One region of the Shewanella sp. 38A_GOM-205m genome, then DNA from elsewhere that is predicted to be linked to it. Evidence: predicted binding sites of a transcription regulator. Region 1 holds the regulator's gene; the other holds the start of a gene.
What was found. Region 1 encodes LexA, which represses DNA repair genes until DNA is damaged. Its sites were predicted from a motif close to TACTGTATNNNNATACAGTA; they were not measured.

Region 1 (9,619 bases):
AACCCTGAAAAACAGCACCAACAGGAATAGCGTGCCCAGAGTCACATGCATACCGTGGAAACCTGTCAACAGGAAGAAGGTGTTGCCATAGACACCGGACTGCAGCGTCAGCCCCAGCTCAGTGTAGGCATGGATATATTCCTCTCCCTGCAAGATTAGAAAGGCCAGTCCCAGCAAGATGGTGAGTCCAAGCCAGAGGGTTAAGGCGGTGCGTTTGCCTTTCTCTAACCCCAGGTGGGCAAAGTGCAGGGTAATAGAGGAGGTGAGCAGAATAATGGTGTTGAAAAGAGGTAAACCATTCCAACCCATGGCTTGGGTTTCAGTGCCGTTCGGGGTTTTCAGTAAGGGCCAGCCTGCGCTGAATCCAGGCCAGAGCACTTCGTTGGTCATGGCATTGTTGGATGCGCCACCCAACCAAGGAACGGCCACCATACGGGCATAGAAGAGGGCGCCGAAAAAGGCCGCAAAGAACATCACCTCAGAGAAGATGAACCAACTCATTCCCTGACGAAATGACCTGTCCATCTGTGGCGAATAGAGACCACTCATGGATTCATGGATCACGTTTCTGAACCAGCCAATCAGCATGAACAGAATGACGGCAATTCCTGCCAGCAGTACATAACTGCCATGGCCACCGTCAGACTTGAGCTGGGATACATAAGTACCGGCTCCATAGGCGATAAGGAAAAGCCCCAATGCGCCGACAATCGGCCAGGCGCTTTGAGCTGGAACATAATAGTGTTCATGTTTACTGGTCATTTCGCTGCTCCTTGCTCCAGGGCATCGGATATCTGTCTATCCGTGATGTCATAGAGGGTGTAAGAGAGGGTCAGAGTGCTGATGGAGTCCGGCAGGTCCGGATCCACGTAAAACACCAGCGGCAGCTCGGCACTGGCATCGGCAGCCAGCGGCTGCTGATTGAAACAGAAGCACTCGGTTTTATTGAAGTAGGCGGCGCCTTGTCCCGGTGAAACGGAAGGGATCGCCTGACCTATCTTGTATTGGTGTGACAGGTTGCGGGCCAGAAAGCGGGTATGGGTCAACTGGCCGGGATGCACCTTGATACGGGTCACTTCCGGCTTGAACTCCCACGGCATTCCCTTGGCCACCTGAGAGATAAACTCCACAGTGACCAAGCGGCTGTTATCCACTTGGGCACTATAAGTGGCGGCGCTGGTGTTGGTCTTGCCATTGATCCCCAACTGCTGACAAAGCACATCATAGAGCGGCACCAGGGCAAAGCCGAAGCCGAACATGGCTACGGCGCCAAGTAGCAGCAGGCGTACCAGTTTACGGTTGTCGGGGCGGGAGTCTGCCATATCACTTAATCTCCGGCGGAGTGCTGAAGGTGTGATAAGGCGCCGGACTTGGGAGTGTCCACTCAAGCCCCTGGGCTCCTTCCCAAGGTTTGGCCGGAGCCTGGGCGCCGCCGCGAATACACTTGATCACCAGCACCAGAAATATCAGCTGTGACAGGCCAAAGGCAAAACCGCCTATGGAGACAATCTGATTGACATCGGCAAACTGCACCGAGTAGTCGGGGATGCGTCTGGGCATACCGGCCAGCCCGAGGAAATGCATCGGGAAGAACAACACATTGACCGAAATGACCGAGCACCAGAAATGCCACTTGGCCAAGGTCTCGCTGTACATATGCCCGGTCCACTTGGGTAGCCAGTAATAGGCGGCGGCCATGATGGAGAAGATGGCGCCGGTGACCAGCACATAATGGAAATGGGCAACCACAAAGTAAGTGTCATGGTATTGGAAGTCGGCTGGGGTGATTGCCAACATCAGGCCGGAGAAGCCGCCTATGGTGAAGAGAATAATAAAGGCACAGGCGAACATCATAGGGGCTTCAAAGCTGATGGATCCCCGCCACATGGTGGCAACCCAGTTGAATACCTTGACCCCGGTTGGCACGGCAATCAGCATGGTGCAGTACATAAAGAAGAGTTCGGCAAAGACAGGCATACCTGTGGTGAACATGTGGTGTGCCCACACCAGGAAGGAGAGGATTGCGATGCTGGCGGTGGCGTAGACCATTGAGGCGTAGCCAAACAAAGGTTTGCGACTGAATGCCGGAATGATGGCCGAGATGATGCCGAATGACGGCAAGATCATTATGTACACCTCGGGGTGGCCGAAGAACCAGAAAATATGCTGGAACATCACAGGATCTCCGCCGCCGGCGGCATCGAAGAAGCTGGTGCCGAAGAATTTGTCTGTGAGTACCATGGTCACGGCACCAGCCAATACCGGCATAACGGCTATCAGAAGGAATGCGGTGATAAGCCAGGTCCAGACGAACAGGGGCAGCTTCATCCAGTTCATGCCAGGTGCGCGCAGATTCACTATGGTGACTATCACGTTGATCGCTCCCATGATTGAGCTTATCCCCATGATATGTATTGAAAAAACAAACAAGGCTGTGCTGTCGGCACTATAAGTGGTCGACAATGGGGCATAGAAGGTCCAGCCAAAATTGGGGCCGCCACCTTCCATAAACAATGAGCTAAGCAGGATTAAGAAGGCGAAGGGCAAAATCCAGAAGCTCCAGTTGTTCATCCTCGGCAGCGCCATATCCGGCGCACCTATCATCATGGGGATCAACCAGTTGGCCAGACCGGTAAAGGCCGGCATCACGGCGCCAAAAACCATGATAAGGCCATGAACTGTGGTCATTTGGTTAAAGAAGTTGGGCTCGACCAGTTGCAATCCGGGCTGGAATAATTCAGCACGGATCACCATGGCCATGGCGCCCCCTATCAGGAACATGATGAAGCTGAACCAGAGATAGAGTGTGCCTATGTCTTTATGGTTGGTGGTCAGCAACCAGCGCATGATCCCCTTGGGGGCGTGATGATGCTGGTGTTCCTGTTCAGCGATTTCCTGAACGCCAGCTTCGGCATCTTGACTGAATGAGTTCATCTTCTCCCCCTACTGCCCGTGGTTATTGACGTCGGCGGCTTGCACAGTGTCGCCTGTATTATTGCCCCAGGCATTACGCTCATAGGTCACCACAGCAGCCAGTTCCTTGGCGGTTATCTGTTTGCCGAAGGCCTGCATGGCGGTGCCTGTCTTGCCATGGATCACTATGTCCAGATGGGCAGCGATTGGGCCTATGGCAATAGCACTGCCCTTGAGCGCCGGGAACACCCCTTGAAGTCCGGCGCCGTTGGGCTGATGACAGGCGGCGCAACGCGCCATATAGATCTGTTCGCCAAGCGCCATGGCCTCATCATGGCTCATGGTCTCACTGAGGGCCGCCTGAGCTTCTTCGGCGGCCGTAGCCGCGGCTTGTTTCTGTTCCGCCATCCAGGCGTCAAACTCATCTTCTGCCAGTACCTTCACCACAATCGGCATAAAGCCGTGGTCTTTACCGCAAAGCTCGGCACATTGGCCGCGGTAGATCCCCGGTTTGTCCACCCGGGTCCAGGCTTCGTTAATAAAACCGGGATTGGCGTCTTTTTTGACGGCAAAGGCGGGCACCCACCAGGAGTGGATCACATCATCTGAGGTCATCAGGAATCGGACTTTGCGATTGATGGGCAATACCAAAGGCTTGTCGACTTCAAGTAAGTAGTGCTCGCCCTTGGCTTCCTGGCCTTCTATCTGGGATCTCGGCGTTGCCAATATGCTGAAGAAGTCGATGTCTTCGCCGAAATAGCTGTAGTGCCATTTCCATTGCGAGCCGGTGATCTTGACCGTCAGGTCGGCATCACTGGGATCTTCCATGGCAATCAGCGTTTTGGTTGCGGGGATTGCCATCAGGATCAGGATTAAAAAGGGGATAAGCGTCCAGGCAATTTCTACCTTGGTACTTTCATGGAATTGGGACGCGACTGCCCCTTTGGACTTCCTATGGTTGATCATGGCGTAGATCATCACGCCGAATACGACCAAACCTATGGCGCAACAGATATAAAGAATGATCATGTGCAGGTGATACACCTTGCCACTGATCTCAGTTACCCCTTGAGTCATATTCAAGGGCATATCTGCCTGAGCGCCTGGAGACAACAAGCTGACGCACAACAAGGTCAGCAAAACACACAGCCATTGCTTCACAAGACATCTCCTCTGTCAATTGCATTCGCAACTACAAAGAAGAGTCACACAGTAAGTCTTTGCTCTATGCAAACTCTTCAGTTCCCAAAAAAGCAACGATGACTTCAAAGTGCGGCGGCGGTTTCACTTAGCTCTAGGTATACAGGTGGTGACCACTGTTGCACTTACCGCTGAATATACTCAGCATTTCCGGCGACGGCACCACTCGTTATGAACCGAAATGGGGCGGTCAACCTACGACGAATTGCATGGAGATAACACAATCGTTGTTCTTACATTACTTGTAGATTAAATATTGATCAAGATCACGATGTTTTCTAACTATATGAAAAAAAAGCGTCTGTTAATCCAGAGGTGAATTCTGTGTGAGTAGCATAGCTGCGCGGTTTGCCGCCGATTGACAGGGGAAGGCATTGCACCAAAAAGGCACAGAAAAAAGGCCATCCCAGGGATGGCCTTTAAACACAATCAATGGATGGAGTGGGTAAGTTCGTTGAGGTGGTTATCCACCTCTTTCGCCTGCTGTCCCGTTTCCAACACTATGCCCATGGCTCTGGCGTTACGGGCGACCAGCTGCAATCGGCGGTTATCACGGGCATCCAGGCTGTCTATCCAACTGATCACTGCACTGGAGGTGCCGTTGGTCAGGGCTCTTTCCGTTGCCCACAAGGCTTCTACTTCATCCTTGGTGCGCACCAAGAGTACTCTATCCATTCTGACACCGGCCCTTGCTAAGGTTTCTTTGTAACCTATGCTGGCCGGGGCGTTAATCAAGACTATCCAGCGTCCCTGTTGACTCAATTGCGCCAATTGAGGGCAGAGGCGCAATAATTCCTGACGTCCCTGGCTATGGCTGGCCAAGCTGGAGATACCGGTATGTTGCCAAGGCTGATTGCCGGCAATACCGGTGTCTGTCCACAGGCCTGGGTGTCTTGGGGCGTTGCCAGTCATTATGCTCATAGCCAGTCTCCATTGCGTATTATCCCTACCGCCAGTCCTTCAATGGTCAATGGCTGGAAAGTCAGGTCGACTTTGATTGGGGAGTAAGCCTCGTTCTCGGCATGTAGATAAACCACATTACCTTTCTTTTCAAAGCGTTTCACAGTTACATCGTCTTCAACCCTGGCCACCACGACTTGACCGTTACGGGCTTCCTGTACCTTGTGAACCGCCAGGAGATCACCTTCGAGAATACCTATGTTCTTCATGCTGTCGCCGCGTACCCGTAGCAGAAAGTCGGCATTGGGGTGGAACATGCCAGGGTCGACCTGGTAATACTGCTCAACGTGTTCCTGTGCCAGTATGGGTTCACCGGCGGCAACCTGACCAATCAGGGGCAAGCCTGTTTCTGACTCCGCTTGTTCATCATGAGGCAGGCGAATACCACGAGAGGTGCCTGGCATGATCTCAATACAGCCTTTCTTGGCCAATGCCTTGAGGTGTTCCTCGGCGGCATTGGCGCTCTTGAAGCCCAGCCGGGTGGCAATTTCGGCCCGGGTTGGCGGCATGCCGGTGTCGGCTATATTGCGTTTAATCAGTTCCAGAATCTGTGCCTGGCGCGGTGTCAGTGGTCTCATGGTGATTCCTGTTTTTTCATACAGTACCTGTCAGTATATACAGTATTTTTGTCAGTGCAAGTATTAACCAAAATTGAAACTTTTAGGGAGCGGATAAGTAAGCCATTCGGTGCTTTGGTTTTAACGGCTTGTCTGATGCAGCATGGGGAGTTCAAGGCATTGGCCAGAGGAACTGCCGGGGCCGGTTCGCACCTTCCCTAGCTAAGGTTCAGGAAATTCTGGTATTCTATTGGGCTATTGATTGTGGCTCAGACACTGAAAAAACATGTCCAAACAAGATTCATTCTGGTTTAAATCTCTTCGCTGGCTCCAAAGCAAGCTGGTGCATACCACTGTGGTGCCTCAGGATCCTTTCGCCGATTTGAACCTGGATCCGGCCAAGCCGATGGCCTATGTAATGAAGACGGAATCTGTCAGTGATATTGCGGCATTGGCGGAAGTCACCCGTAAGTTTGGTTTGCCTTGTCCTTATGAGGCACTCAAGGTTGATGATATTACCGTTCCCCGAGTCGTCTGCCTGGAAGGAGCCAAGCCCCTATTCGGCAAGCGCAAGAGCAACAAGCCATTTCTCAGCTGTTTCACTTCTCTGCTGAACCTGCATCAGGCTAATCCACAACTGGATATTCAATTGGTGCCAGTGAGCCTCTATTGGGGCCGCACTCCGGGTAAGGAAGATGACAGCATGCGTGCCGCCGTATTTGAGCGGGAAAATCCCACTTGGCTGCGCAAGTTTCTGATGATCCTGTTTCTGGGGCGCGACAACTTTGTGCAGTTTTCCAATGCCGTGTCGTTGCGGCTGATGGCCGATGAACATGGGACCGACAAGGCTATTGCCCATAAGTTGTCACGGGTGGCCAGGGTACATTTCCGCCGGCAACGCAAGGTGATGACAGGACCCGTGCTGCCCAACCGTCAGGCTCTGTTCAATGAGTTGCTGCGCTCGGAAACGCTGAAAAAGGCGATTAAAGAAGAGGCCGCTGCCAAGAAGATCCCCGAGGCCAGAGCCAGGGAGATGGCGGAAGAATATCTCGATGAGATTGCCGCCCACTATTCCGACAGCCTGGTGCGTATTGCCGAGCGGATCCTCACCTGGTTGTGGAACAAGCTCTACAAGGGGATCAACATCAAGGGCGCCGAGCAGATACGCCAGCTGCACCACGATGGCCATGAGATAGTTTATGTGCCTTGCCACCGCAGTCATATGGATTACCTGCTGCTCTCCTATATTCTCTATTTTCAGGGTATGGTTCCGCCCCACATAGCCGCCGGTATCAACTTGAACTTCTGGCCCGCCGGGCCCATGTTCCGCCGCGGTGGTGCTTTCTTCATCCGCCGCAGCTTCAACGGTAACAAGCTCTATACCGCTGTGTTCCGCGAGTATCTGGATCAGCTGTTTGCCAAAGGCTATTCGGTTGAATACTTCACCGAAGGTGGTCGCTCCCGTACCGGACGGCTGTTGTCACCCAAGACAGGGATGCTGGCGATGACAGTTAACTCTGTGCTGCGGGGCATTGAACGGCCGGTGACTCTGGTGCCTGTGTACCTGGGCTACGACCATGTCATGGAAGTGGCCACTTACCACAAAGAACTCAGCGGCAAGAAAAAGCAGAAAGAATCTGTTTGGCAGGTGGTTGGCGCCTTGCGTAAGCTGGGCAATTTCGGTCAGGGTTATGTGAACTTTGGTGAGCCTGTGACGCTGCAGAATTTCCTCAGTGAAGCGGCGCCCAACTGGCGCGAAGAAGTGGCGGCCGATCCCGAGCAGAAACCCAGCTGGCTGACCCCGGCGGTTAATACTCTGGCCAATAGGGTGATGACTCATATCAACGATGCCGCCGCTGCCAGCGCCGTGACTCTTACCAGCCTGGTACTCTTGTCATCAGAACAGAATGCGCTGGAGCGAAGCCAGTTGGAACGTCAGTTGGACTTGTATCTGGATCTGCTCAAGGAAGTGCCATATACCCAGTATACTTCTGTTGCTGAGGGCGACGGTAAGCAGTTGCTGCAACAAGGTCTGGAGCTGAATAAGTTCACGGTTCAGGAAGATGAACTGGGCGATATCATCTCAATCGACGAGTCGATCGCGGTAACCATGACTTACTATCGCAACAACATCATTCACCTGTTTATGGTGCCTTCTTTGCTGGCCAGCTGCCTGGTGCGCCTGGAGCAGTGCAGCCGAGCTCAGATGCAGGCGGTGCTTGAGGATTTCTACCCTCTGCTGCAGGCCGAGCTGTTTATGGGTAAGGCCGATGTCAGTGCCTATGCCGATCAGCTGCTGGATCGTTTCATTGCCAAAGGTTTGGTCGCCGAAGAAGCCGATGGTTTCCGGGTACTGGAAGCCGGCATAAACCCGCTGGCGCTGTTGGCCGAAACCATGAGTGAAACCCTGCAGCGCTACGCCATCATCTTTAACTTGCTGGCCGCTCACCCAGGTATTGAGCGTGGCGATTTGGAGCGCGAAAGCCATAAATTGGCCAGTCGTCTGGGCGCGCTGCATGGGATTACGGCCCCCGAGTTTTACGACAAGAAACTCTACGGCATCTTGAGTATCAAGCTCAAAGAGCTGGGGTATCTCACCAAGGAAGATACCCGCCATGATATAGAGCGAACCCGGGATTATGCCAACCAGCTGCTGCGTCCACAGGTCAAGCAAACCATAGTCGACAGCGTCGCCGCCGAACAGGAGGCCTGATGGCCAATCATATGAATGCGGCGCCTGCCAAGGCGTCTTTGCTGGGCGGCGCCATGATCATCGCCGGGACCACGGTCGGTGCCGGGATGTTTTCCCTGCCGGTAGAAGGCGCCGGCATGTGGTTTGGCTATTCTGTGCTTATGCTGCTGGGGGTGTGGTTTTGCATGTTCATGTCCGGGCTGCTGCTGCTGGAAACCAACCTGCATTTTGAACCCGGTGCCAGCTTTGACACCCTCACCAAGGAGACCCTGGGGCAGTTTTGGCGGGTGCTTAACGGCGCTTCGATAACCTTCGTGCTCTATATTCTCACTTATGCCTATATCAGTGGCGGCGGCTCCATCGTCAATCATAGCCTGGAAGGTATGGATATCAGCCTGCCGCAGAGTTTTGCCGCCTTGGTGTTTGCCCTGGTGCTGGCGCTGGTTGTGCTTATCAGCACCAAGGCCGTGGATCGGATCACTACCATAATGCTGGGAGGGATGATCATCAGCTTCTTTCTGGCGATAGGCAATCTGTTGATCGGCGTTGATACCAGTAAGCTTCTGCTACCTAATGGTGAGAGCAGCTATGGCTCATATCTGTGGGCGGCCATTCCTTTCGGCCTGGCCAGTTTTGGTTATCACGGCAATGTGCCGTCTCTGGTGAAATACTACGGCAAACAGCCGGGCACCATAATCAAGGCGATTTTTGTCGGCACCTTTATCGCCTTGGCTATCTACCTGTGTTGGCTGGTGGCAACCATGGGTAATATTTCCCGCGGTGAATTCGGCGCCATTATTGCCCAGGGCGGTAATATGGGGGTATTGGTCGGCGCCTTGTCCAAGGTGATGGATAACTCGCTGCTCAACACCATGCTCACCCTGTTTGCCAATCTGGCCGTGGCGTCTTCATTCCTTGGAGTAACCTTGGGCTTGTTTGACTATCTGGCAGATCTGTTTGGTTTTGACGACAGTCGCAGCGGCAGGGTCAAGACCGCCTTGGTGACTTTCCTGCCTCCGACTCTGCTAGGTATGCTGTTTCCAGATGGCTTCCTGGTAGCCATCGGCTTCGCTGCCTTGGCGGCCACGGTTTGGGCTGTAATAGTGCCGGCCTTGATGGCTTGGCGCTCGAGGCAACAGTTTGCCGATAACCCGGGTTTTCGCGTACCGGGTGGTACGCCTTTGATAGCCATAGTGGTGCTGTTTGGGGTGCTGACGGCCGCCTGCCATCTGTTGGCCATGGCCGGCATGTTACCCAAGTATTCCTGAAGTGAGGAGCGGCTCTCTTTTTCAGGGAA
Region 2 (9,619 bases), on a different contig from region 1:
AATACATGCCGCGGGCGAAAATACCGAAATTCTCATACTTGAGCGACAGCTCGTGCAGCCCCTTGAAGATTTCCGAGGTGGTATCACCCTTAGAATAGAGGAGATTACTCAAGTCATTGTTACTGGAATAGGAACCGGGCTGCGCCCAGATCTCGGCAGCCGTGTACTTGGTATCAGTAAAAGCGGAATAGCCACTCCAGTCGAATCTGGGATGGTTAACCTTACCTATCTGACCATCCCAGTCACGTCCTTCCACGCGCCAACTGGCGCCCAAGGTCCAGGTCGAATCAAAGGAGCCATCCACATCGCCCCATTTGAAAGACACCGCTTCGACACTGGGGATCATCCCTAAACTCAGTGCCGACGCCACCCCCAAAGCGAGCGCCGACTTGTTAAAACGGTTTATCACTGTTTTCATTTATCGCTTCTCCGTAACCTGCTGGATTAATTGTTATAGGAGTCTCAACCAACATCTTGTTAGCTCACAGGTAACACCATTGTTACAGCAATTAATGCTGATGAGCAAGGCGGATACTGAGAAATTTATTGTGCAGATTTGAGGACTTAAGACGGATCCGTCATTCAGGAAAGGCGCAGGGATTTAAATTTTTGTTGAGTATGCAAACGACAGTGAAGGTTAACAGCTATAACCCAATTAATTTCAATGAATTAACCTTTGTTACAGCTGTAAAAAACGGCCGACTGATTTAGTCGACCGTTTTAAGTAATTACTCTAAAGTTGTTTCAGGGAAATGAACTTTCCATCCCGGTCCAATCTGAGATGGAATTCACCGTGAATACCATCGGCGGTCAGAAAAGGACGTAGACGACGGCCGTTGATCCAGAGGATCTTGCCACCCTTTTCCCTGACCTCAACATTTTCAGCAATACCTTGATAGTAAGGTAAAAAGTCCTGATAACTCAGATTGAGGCGAAAGTAAAATTCCATCTTTAAGCTCAGTCTTCCAGTGCGCGGCTGACCTTCTCATAAAGATCCCGTGACAGCTCAGGCATAGCCAACAACTCCTGCAGGCAAGCCTTCATTTTGGCCTGGCGCCCGGCATCAAACTTGGCAAACTGGATCAGCGGAGTAATGATCCGTGCTGCCACTTGCGGGTTGAGGCGATTGAGCTGTTTGAGCATGGCGGTAAGGAAAGCATATCCCTTGCCGTCCTGGCGGTGGAATTGGCGCACATTGGCCGCGGCAAAACTGCCCACCAGGGAACGAACCCGGTTGGGATTATTCAGACTGAAAGCCGGATGTTGCAACAGGCTCTCGAGTCTGGCGATCACCTCATCATCTGTCGCCATCGCCTGCAGGCTGAACCACTTGTCCATCACCAGAGGGGTCTGGTTCCAGCGCTGCTCGAATGCCTGCATCAGGGCATCGCGGCAATCACAATCGGCATCGTTGGCGGCAAGCAGCGCGCCCAGCGCATCTGTCATACCAGAGGCCGATGCAAACTGCTGTTCAATCAAAGACTCATGCTCATCAGAGACTTTGGCCAGCAGCCCAAGCAGAGTGTTTTTCAAACTGCGGGCGGCAGCCTCATCCAGTGGCAGCAATTGACGATAACGGGCCAGCAGCTCATCTTCACAGCCAGTGGCGATGGCTTCAATCACAAAGTCGCGGGCCAGCAACAGGGCATCCAATTCAACCTTATCGGCCTGCTCAATCAAGGAAGACACTGAAAGCAGCTTGAGAATTTCGGCCGCAAGGCCCTTATCCAAAGCTTCGTCCAGGATCACGCCTCTGAAGCCGTCGACAACCCGAGGATCCAGATGCATCCCCTGCCCCTGTTCGAGCAAGGCAACGTTGGCCCAAACAGCGCGGCTGAAGAGACTCATCGCCGCTTCCCAGCGGGCCACTTCACTGCCGGCATGGCGCAGTAAGCAGAGCAGCTGTACTGTGCTGTAGTCATACTTGAGCTTCACCGGCGCCGAAAAGTCCTGCAACAGCGAAGGGATCGGACAGACACTGATATCCTTGAACTCCAGAGTCTGCTCGGCCTGGGTAAAATCAAACACTTGGTTGACCAAGGCGTTGCCGTCATTGCCCAGCAGTTCCAGACTGAACGGAATATGCAACGGTGCCTTAGCCGCTTCACCGGCGCGCACTGGGGTGAACTGCTTGAGGTGCAGGCGGTAAGTCTCTGTGCTTGCATCATACTCATCGGTCACTGTCACCTGAGGGGTGCCCGCCTGGCTATACCAAAGGCGGAATTGAGTCAGATCTTTACTTGAAGCATCTTCCATAGCGGCGACAAAGTCGTCACAGGTAACCGCCTGGCCGTCGTGGCGCTCGAAATAGAGCTTCATCCCTGCCTGGAAGGCCTGCTCACCCAGCAGGGTGTGCATCATGCGGATCACTTCGGCGCCCTTGTTGTAAACAGTGACTGTGTAGAAATTATTCATCTCTATCACGCTTTCGGGACGAATAGGATGCGACATCGGGCCAGAATCCTCGGCGAACTGCTGGTTCTTGATGACCTTGATGGCATGAATACGGTTGACGGCCCGGGAGCCGAGATCTGAGCTGAATTCCTGATCGCGAAATACGGTCAGGCCCTCTTTCAGGCTAAGTTGGAACCAATCGCGGCAAGTTACCCGGTTGCCGGTCCAGTTGTGGAAATATTCGTGGCCAATCACAGATTCTATACCGTGAAAGTCATCATCGGTCGCCGTGTCTTTATCCGCCAACACATACTTGGTGTTGAAGATATTCAGGCCCTTGTTTTCCATTGCACCCATGTTGAAGAAGTCCACAGCCACCACCATGTAGATATCGAGATCGTACTCGAGATCAAAGCGTGACTCGTCCCAGGCCATCGCCTTTTTAAGTGAAGCCATGGCGTGTCCGGCCTTGTGCAGGTTGCCCTTGTCGACAAACACCTGCAGTTTGACCTCTCTGCCGGAGCGGGTGGTAAAGCTGTCTTCCAGCAGGTCAAAGTCACCGGCAACCAAGGCAAACAGGTAAGCGGGTTTAGGGAAAGGGTCTTGCCAGACGGCGAAATGACGACCATCGGCCATCTCCCCTTTCTCCAGCAAGTTGCCGTTGGAGAGCAGGAAAGGAAACGCCTTATCGGCTTCGATACGTACCTGGTATTTGGCCAGCACATCGGGACGGTCGAGAAAATAGGTGATGCGCCTGAAACCTTCCGCCTCACACTGAGTGCAATAGGCGCCATCGGACATGTACAGGCCTTCCAGTGCCGAGTTATCGGCCGGGCTGATGCGAGTCACCAGAGTCAATTCAAATTCGTTGAGTTCGGTTTCAAGCAGTAGTTTACCCGGCTCGAGGCGATAGTCGGCCGGTTCACCATTGACCAACAGCTGCTCCAGTTCCAGCTCGTCACCATCAAGCTGCAGAGGCTCATTGTGACTGCCGTTGCGCTTTACCCGGCTGACGGCCGTCACTCGGGTTTGCTTGGGTTCAAGCTGAAATGAGAGTGACAGTTCGGGGATCAAAAACGCCGGTGGACGATAATCGGCCAGGTGCTTGGCCTGCAGTTGTTGCGGGGAAATGGTTTGTGCTTCAGACATAGGTCATCCTTAATTCGTTGGGCACTGGCAGTCGCTGAGTTCGTTGACTGATCTTGCCTCTGTTCGCGCTGGGAGCAAACAAAAAACGCGCAATCAGCGCGTTTTTTGTTTCCTGGAGCCAGCATCAATTTGCGCTGTTTTTTGCCAATCTCTGATAGTCCACCATATCCAGAGTGATATAGACGGCTTCATCGAGGAAGGCATCCGGAGTCTCGATTTTCTTCTCGTCTTCGGAGACATTTTCATCGTCATCCAGAGACTTCAAGGGTTCGAGACCATGGTCAACCCGACGTTCGTTGAGGCGGGCCAACTGTTTCTGATCGTCCTTATCCCGCTCGGCCAAGCGCTCACTTTCCACCAGAGAAACACTCTTCTCTTTATGGTGTTTCTTGAACTCGCCTATGTCCTGCAGTATATAGCCGAACTCGACGTCCTGCTTAATCCGGCTCTGGTGGCGTTTCGCAAGATTGCTGACCATCTCTGCGCCGATTTCACCCAAAGGCTGGTACTTGGCTACAGGCACCTTATCCCATGGCAGTGCATTGTCTTCTTCCGCCTCACCATATTCCCCCGGCTCCAACGCACTGGGGAACGGAATATCCGGAGTCACACCTTTCAACTGAGTACTGCCACCATTAATACGGTAGAACTTGGCTATGGTGTACTGCACATGGCCAACCGGCTTTTCATACAGGTCGTAGATACGGCCAAGGCTCTTGTGCTGCTGCACTGTGCCTTTACCGAAGGTAGACTCACCGATAATCAAGGCGCGGCCATAATCCTGCAGCGCAGCGGCAAAAATTTCCGATGCCGAGGCCGAGTAACGGTCAACCATCACTGTGAGTGGACCGTCATAATAGCTCTTGCCATCGTTGTCGCGGTTTTCGCTGATGCGACCATTGGCGTCACGAATTTGCACCACAGGCCCCTGATCGATAAACAGCCCGGTAAGCAAAGTCGCTTCGGTCAAGGCGCCACCACCGTTACCACGCAGGTCAATAATCACACCTTCAACCTTGGCTTCATTGAGTGTTTGCAACTCCTTGGCCACATCGCGGGATAAGTCCATATAGAAGCCGGGGATCTGGATAACACCAATTTTACGCTGAGCGTAAGGACCGGTTTCCGGCTCGACTATCTTGGAAGTCGCCGCCCTGTCTTCGAGACGAATTTTGTCCCGCACCACAGTCACATTGATGGGTTTGGCATTGGAGCCGCCTTTCTTGGGCAGCACCTGCAGAGTCACCTTGCTACCTTTAGGGCCTTTGATCAGGTCGACTACATCATCCAGACGCCAGCCGATAACATCGACCATCTCCTTGCCTTCCTGACCTACACCGACAATTCTGTCTTCAGGCGCCAGCTTCTCACTCAGCGCAGCTGGACCACCGGCCACCAGACTCTTGATAACTGTGTAGTCATCTTCCATCTGCAATACGGCGCCTATCCCTTCCAGGCTCAGGTTCATCTCCATCTGGAAACGTTCGGCATTACGGGGAGACAGGTAACTGGTGTGCGGCTCGACACTGCGGGCAAATGCATTCATCAGCCCCTGGAACACGTCTTCGCTGTTGGTTTGCTTCAAGCGTTTGATGGCGTTGTTGTAGCGCTTACCCAGCACATCAACAATCTCCGGCCACTCTTTACCGGTCAGCTTGAGGTTGAGGGCATCGTACTTGACCCGCTGACGCCACAGCTCGTTGAGCTCGGCCTCGTCTTTGGGCCAGGCGGCATCTTTACGATCAAAGACATAAGCATCGCCGGCCTGATTAAAGTCCATCTCTTTGTCGAGCAGACTCAAGGCATAGGCAAAACGCTCGTAACGGCGCTGCTGCACCAGATCGTACATCTTGTACGCCGGTTCCAGATCGCCGCTGCGTACCATATCGTCAAACTGATTGGCATAAACCTTAAAACTGTCGATATCGCTCTGCAACAATACATTGCGGCGGTAATCGAGTTGTTCAAGAAAGCGTTTGAAGATCTGCTGCGAGAAGGCATCATCCAGATCGAATCTGTGATAATGGGAGCGACTGAACAGGCCGGTTATCCGTTTACTGGCAACCTTGTGTTGCGGCTCCTGTTGCAAATGGGGTAACTCGCTGACCGGAACTGCCGGTGAGATAGCCAGCGCCTGGGATCCCATAAAGACACTGGCGATCGATGCAGCAAGAATAAATTTTCGCATCAGCAAGTTACTCCTTTCTATTTGATGATTTTACAGCAGAATATGTTCCACGCGGACCTTGACTGACAGGCCGGAATCCAGTTGGACGTGAACATCTTCTTTATTGATGTCGAGGATCACACCTGCTACCGGTGTCATACCCAATTTGACATTCACTCGCTGTGAAGGTTTCAGCTCTTCCAATACGGCTGGTACCAATTCCACGGCTGGAGCGGCAGGCTTGCCAGGCTTACGGGCCGCCTTTTTATCGCTGCGGGGGCGATCGTTGCGGGGCTTGTCCCCTTGAGGACGAGGCTTACGCGCAGGCTTGGCTTTTTTGGCTTCACCTTCTTTGGCTGGCTCGGCAGCACGGCGGGCCTTGGCTTTTTCCTGACTCTCTTTCAGCGTCGCCTTGGCATGTTCAATATGCTCTGGGTCCAGTTCGCCGCAAGGGTTACCATCGAGATCCACCCTCTGAGCGCCTTCCTTGATGCACTTCAGATAACGCCAACTGTTGGTGTAGCGTCTCAGGGCGACCCTAAGTTGGGTCTTACTGACTTTGGAATCATCAGCCAACCTTTCAGCCAAATCCTGAAACAGTCCTATCTTCAGTGGTTTGGTTTCTCCTTCGGCAATAAAGCACAAAGGGAATGTTTCATACAAATACGCCAGAATAGCGTTGGTGTCGGTCAACTTTTCTGTTGATTCCATCATTACTTCCACAGTTAACAGGGGACGTCAGTGGTCAGTTAGGTCTGCTGTACTCACGGCGTCGTTCATCTTCGTTAACCCCTTGGGGGATAACGTACAAATTAGCATGCATTCGGCCATTGCCAAAGGCATTACACAAAACTTAACATTTCAGCCTGATACGGCCAAGCACCACAAACGGTCATTTGGCCCTCAAAGCGGCCGCCTATTATAAGCTGCACGCGCCTTAAAGCGACCACCAATTGTGGCAGATTGTACGGGAATTAACCAAATAAGCACTTTTCCAGACTCTGCACCAGGGTCTCCAGCCCGGTTTGATCCTCTTTATCGAAGCGCGACAGGCTGGGACTGTCGATATCCAGCACGGCAATCAGTTCGCCCTTTTGGTAAACAGGGATCACAATTTCCGAGTTGCTGGCGGCATCACAGGCGATATGTCCGGCAAACTGATGTACATCCTCAACCAACTGAGTCTCGCCCTTGGCGGCCGCGGTGCCACAGACCCCTTTGCCCATTGGAATTCGGGTACAGGCCAGTTTCCCTTGAAAGGGCCCAAGCACCAGTTGCTCGCCCTTGAGCAGATAGAAACCCACCCAATTGATGTCTTCAAGGTGTTCATTCAGCAAAGCTGAGAAATTGGCCATGGCACAAATGACATCGTCTTCACCGGCAAACAGTGCCTGTACCTGACGGTTGAGCGTATCGTAAAACTGAGCTTTCATCTGTATTCCCGGGTTATGCCTTTTCTAGTTCTGTCTTCTTCTTACTGCTCTTGGCGGGGGCCGGTGCTTTTACCGGGGCACCCTTGAGCAGATTCGCCAGTGTATCTTTATGAGAAGCTAAATAAAAAGCAAGTTTTTCCGCTGTATTATCATCCAGTTCCAATTCACTGGCTTGAATAAAGGGGATTAAGTTATCCGCGATGTCGAGCATCTTATCGTAGGCGTCTGCCTCCTTCTTAGATGTAAATGTCATCTTCTCAACCCCTTCTCTGACCACAACGTACTGAGTTATAACGGCCATGACCTTCCTCACACTGTTTAAATATACAGTACATAGAGTGACATAAAATGCGCTATAGATGCAAGAGACGCGCTCTTTCTGATAGTATTTGCGAGTTTGTTTTGTCGATTAACTCCAATGGACCCACGCGCAACGCAGTTAGTGTGTTGACGACTAAGCTTGGGTCACCATGGCCAGAACAGGACATATCCAGCATTTGAAAGCTTATACTCCAAGCGACAACAAACCGGACTGCAGCTTAGTGCTCTGCCGCGCCTGTGATTTGGCTGTGAGTAAACGCGCCTTGCCCTCCGGCGTCAGAGCGCTTTGTCCCAGATGCCATACAGCGCTTTATGATGCGCCCTATTGTTCTATCAATGGCATGCTGGCGTTATGTATCAGTGCCCTGCTGTTTTATCTGCCCGCCATGCTGCTGCCTGTATTGGAAATGCACTTTCTCGGCAGTGTCAGAACCACGACCGCATACCAAGGTGCCCTGGCGGTAATTGACCAAGGTTATTGGATAGTGGGGATTGCCGTATTGGTGGCGGCAGTAATAGCCCCAGGAGTACTCAATCTGTCGATTTTTGTTCAAGTACTGATCATCAAGACAGGTCTGGTGCAGCATCACTTCTGGCGAGGGGTTCTCACCTGGTTGCTCAAGAAGCAAGGCCTGCTGTCGCAAATGACCATGCTGGAAATTTATGTGATCAGTTTCCTGGTTTCCGCCTTTCAGTTGTCCGACTTCTCCGATGTTTACTTTGGCATGGGAACCTTTTGTTTTACCATGCTGTTTTTGGTGACTCTCTTCCTGCAGCGCGAATATAACCTGGAGCATATGTGGAGTTTTCTCGATGAAAGCTAGAAAGCAGATCCAGGGCAAAGACATGGGCCTGTGCACCTGCCCTGCCTGCAAGAAACTCAACCTGATAGAGGATGAGTACTGCAGCCGCTGCCAAAACCCACTCAGGCTAAGGGACGAAACCAGTCTGCAAAAAAGCTGGGCCTTGCTGATCACTGCAGCCATCTTGTTAATCCCGGCCAACATCTATCCCATTACCATGCTCACCAAACAGGGCAAGGTTACCTACGACACCATTTTTTCCGGCATCACCCATCTGGTACAGTCGGATATGTTACCCATCGCCATCATAGTCTTTACCGCCAGTATTCTGGTGCCCTGGCTGAAGATTATCGGCCTGGCTTTCTATCTGACGGCGATCAGTTTCAACCTGCCTATCCCCAAACGGCCACTGATGGCTGGGTTTCATATCATAGAATGGATTGGACGCTGGTCTATGCTGGATCTGTTTGTCATATCCATTACCGTTGCCCTGGTTAATATGGGGCAATTGCTGGACGCCAAGCCGGCGCCGGCAGCAACTGCGTTTGCCTTGGTCATCCTCTTTACCCAACTTGCGGCCAAGGTGTTGGACACACGTTTACTTTGGGATCAACTGGACACAGAAGATGACGCAAATCGAAAAGCCTAAAATAGTCAAAAAGAAGCTTTTTTCCCCCATCTGGCTGTTACCTATAGTGGCGTTGGCCTTGGGCGCTTGGCTGGGGCTGAAGAGCATCAAGGAATCCGGCATTGAGGTGCGGATCCACTTCCCCAGTGCCAGTGGTATGGATGTGGGCAAGACACTGGTGCGCTATCAGGGCCTGACCGTCGGCAAGGTGGTGGATATCTCCATCGATGAAGAGCTGCAGGGTGTGAACGTCGATGTATTGATGGACTACCGCGCCGAGCCTTTCCTCAGGGATGAAACCAAGTTCTGGCTGGTGACCCCCAAAGCATCCATCACAGGCGTCGAAGGTTTGGATGCCTTGTTCTCGGGAAACTATATAGGTATTCAACCCGGAGACGGCGATTCACGTTACAGCTACGAGGCCGAGCGCTCTGCCCCGGCCGTGCTGCCCAGTAATGATGGCTTAGTGGTTGAACTGAGCGCCGATCGCCTCGGCTCACTGGATGTGGGCTCTCCGGTATTTTATCGCCAGGTACCTGTTGGCAGTGTGGTCAGCTATCGACTCGACAACAGTGACAAGCTGCTGCTGAGTGCCTTTATTCAGGAGCAATATGCCTATCTGGTCAAGAAGGATTCCCGCTTTTGGAATGTCTCCGGCATAGAGATCAACGCCTCACTTTCCGGCGTTAAGGTCAGCGCAGAGAGCCTGGCGGCGATACTCGCC

Region 2: a site for LexA is predicted at 7,456-7,475, ahead of N512_RS0120005 (YebG family protein). Genes of this name have one in related genera too.

What each region holds. Positions count from the first base shown of each region.
Region 1 is NZ_JADP01000026.1:42,276-51,894, forward strand. Features, by position in the region: gene N512_RS0114875 (cytochrome c oxidase subunit 3) at 1-762, opposite strand, end outside; gene N512_RS0114880 (cytochrome c oxidase assembly protein) at 759-1,322, opposite strand; gene ctaD (cytochrome c oxidase subunit I) at 1,324-2,934, opposite strand; partial or broken gene coxB (cytochrome c oxidase subunit II) at 2,953-4,074, opposite strand; gene N512_RS23145 (cell division inhibitor SulA) at 4,543-5,034, opposite strand; gene lexA (transcriptional repressor LexA) at 5,031-5,651, opposite strand; gene plsB (glycerol-3-phosphate 1-O-acyltransferase PlsB) at 5,917-8,343, shown strand; gene mtr (tryptophan permease) at 8,343-9,590, shown strand.
Region 2 is NZ_KI912438.1:51,412-61,030, reverse strand. Features, by position in the region: gene N512_RS0120035 (DUF1302 domain-containing protein) at 1-418, opposite strand, end outside; gene N512_RS0120030 (DUF2835 domain-containing protein) at 734-949, opposite strand; gene pepN (aminopeptidase N) at 958-3,543, opposite strand; gene prc (carboxy terminal-processing peptidase) at 3,668-5,731, opposite strand; gene proQ (RNA chaperone ProQ) at 5,762-6,421, opposite strand; gene N512_RS0120010 (GAF domain-containing protein) at 6,685-7,143, opposite strand; gene N512_RS0120005 (YebG family protein) at 7,157-7,444, opposite strand; gene N512_RS0120000 (paraquat-inducible protein A) at 7,641-8,288, shown strand; gene N512_RS0119995 (paraquat-inducible protein A) at 8,278-8,916, shown strand; gene N512_RS0119990 (PqiB family protein) at 8,894-9,619, shown strand, end outside.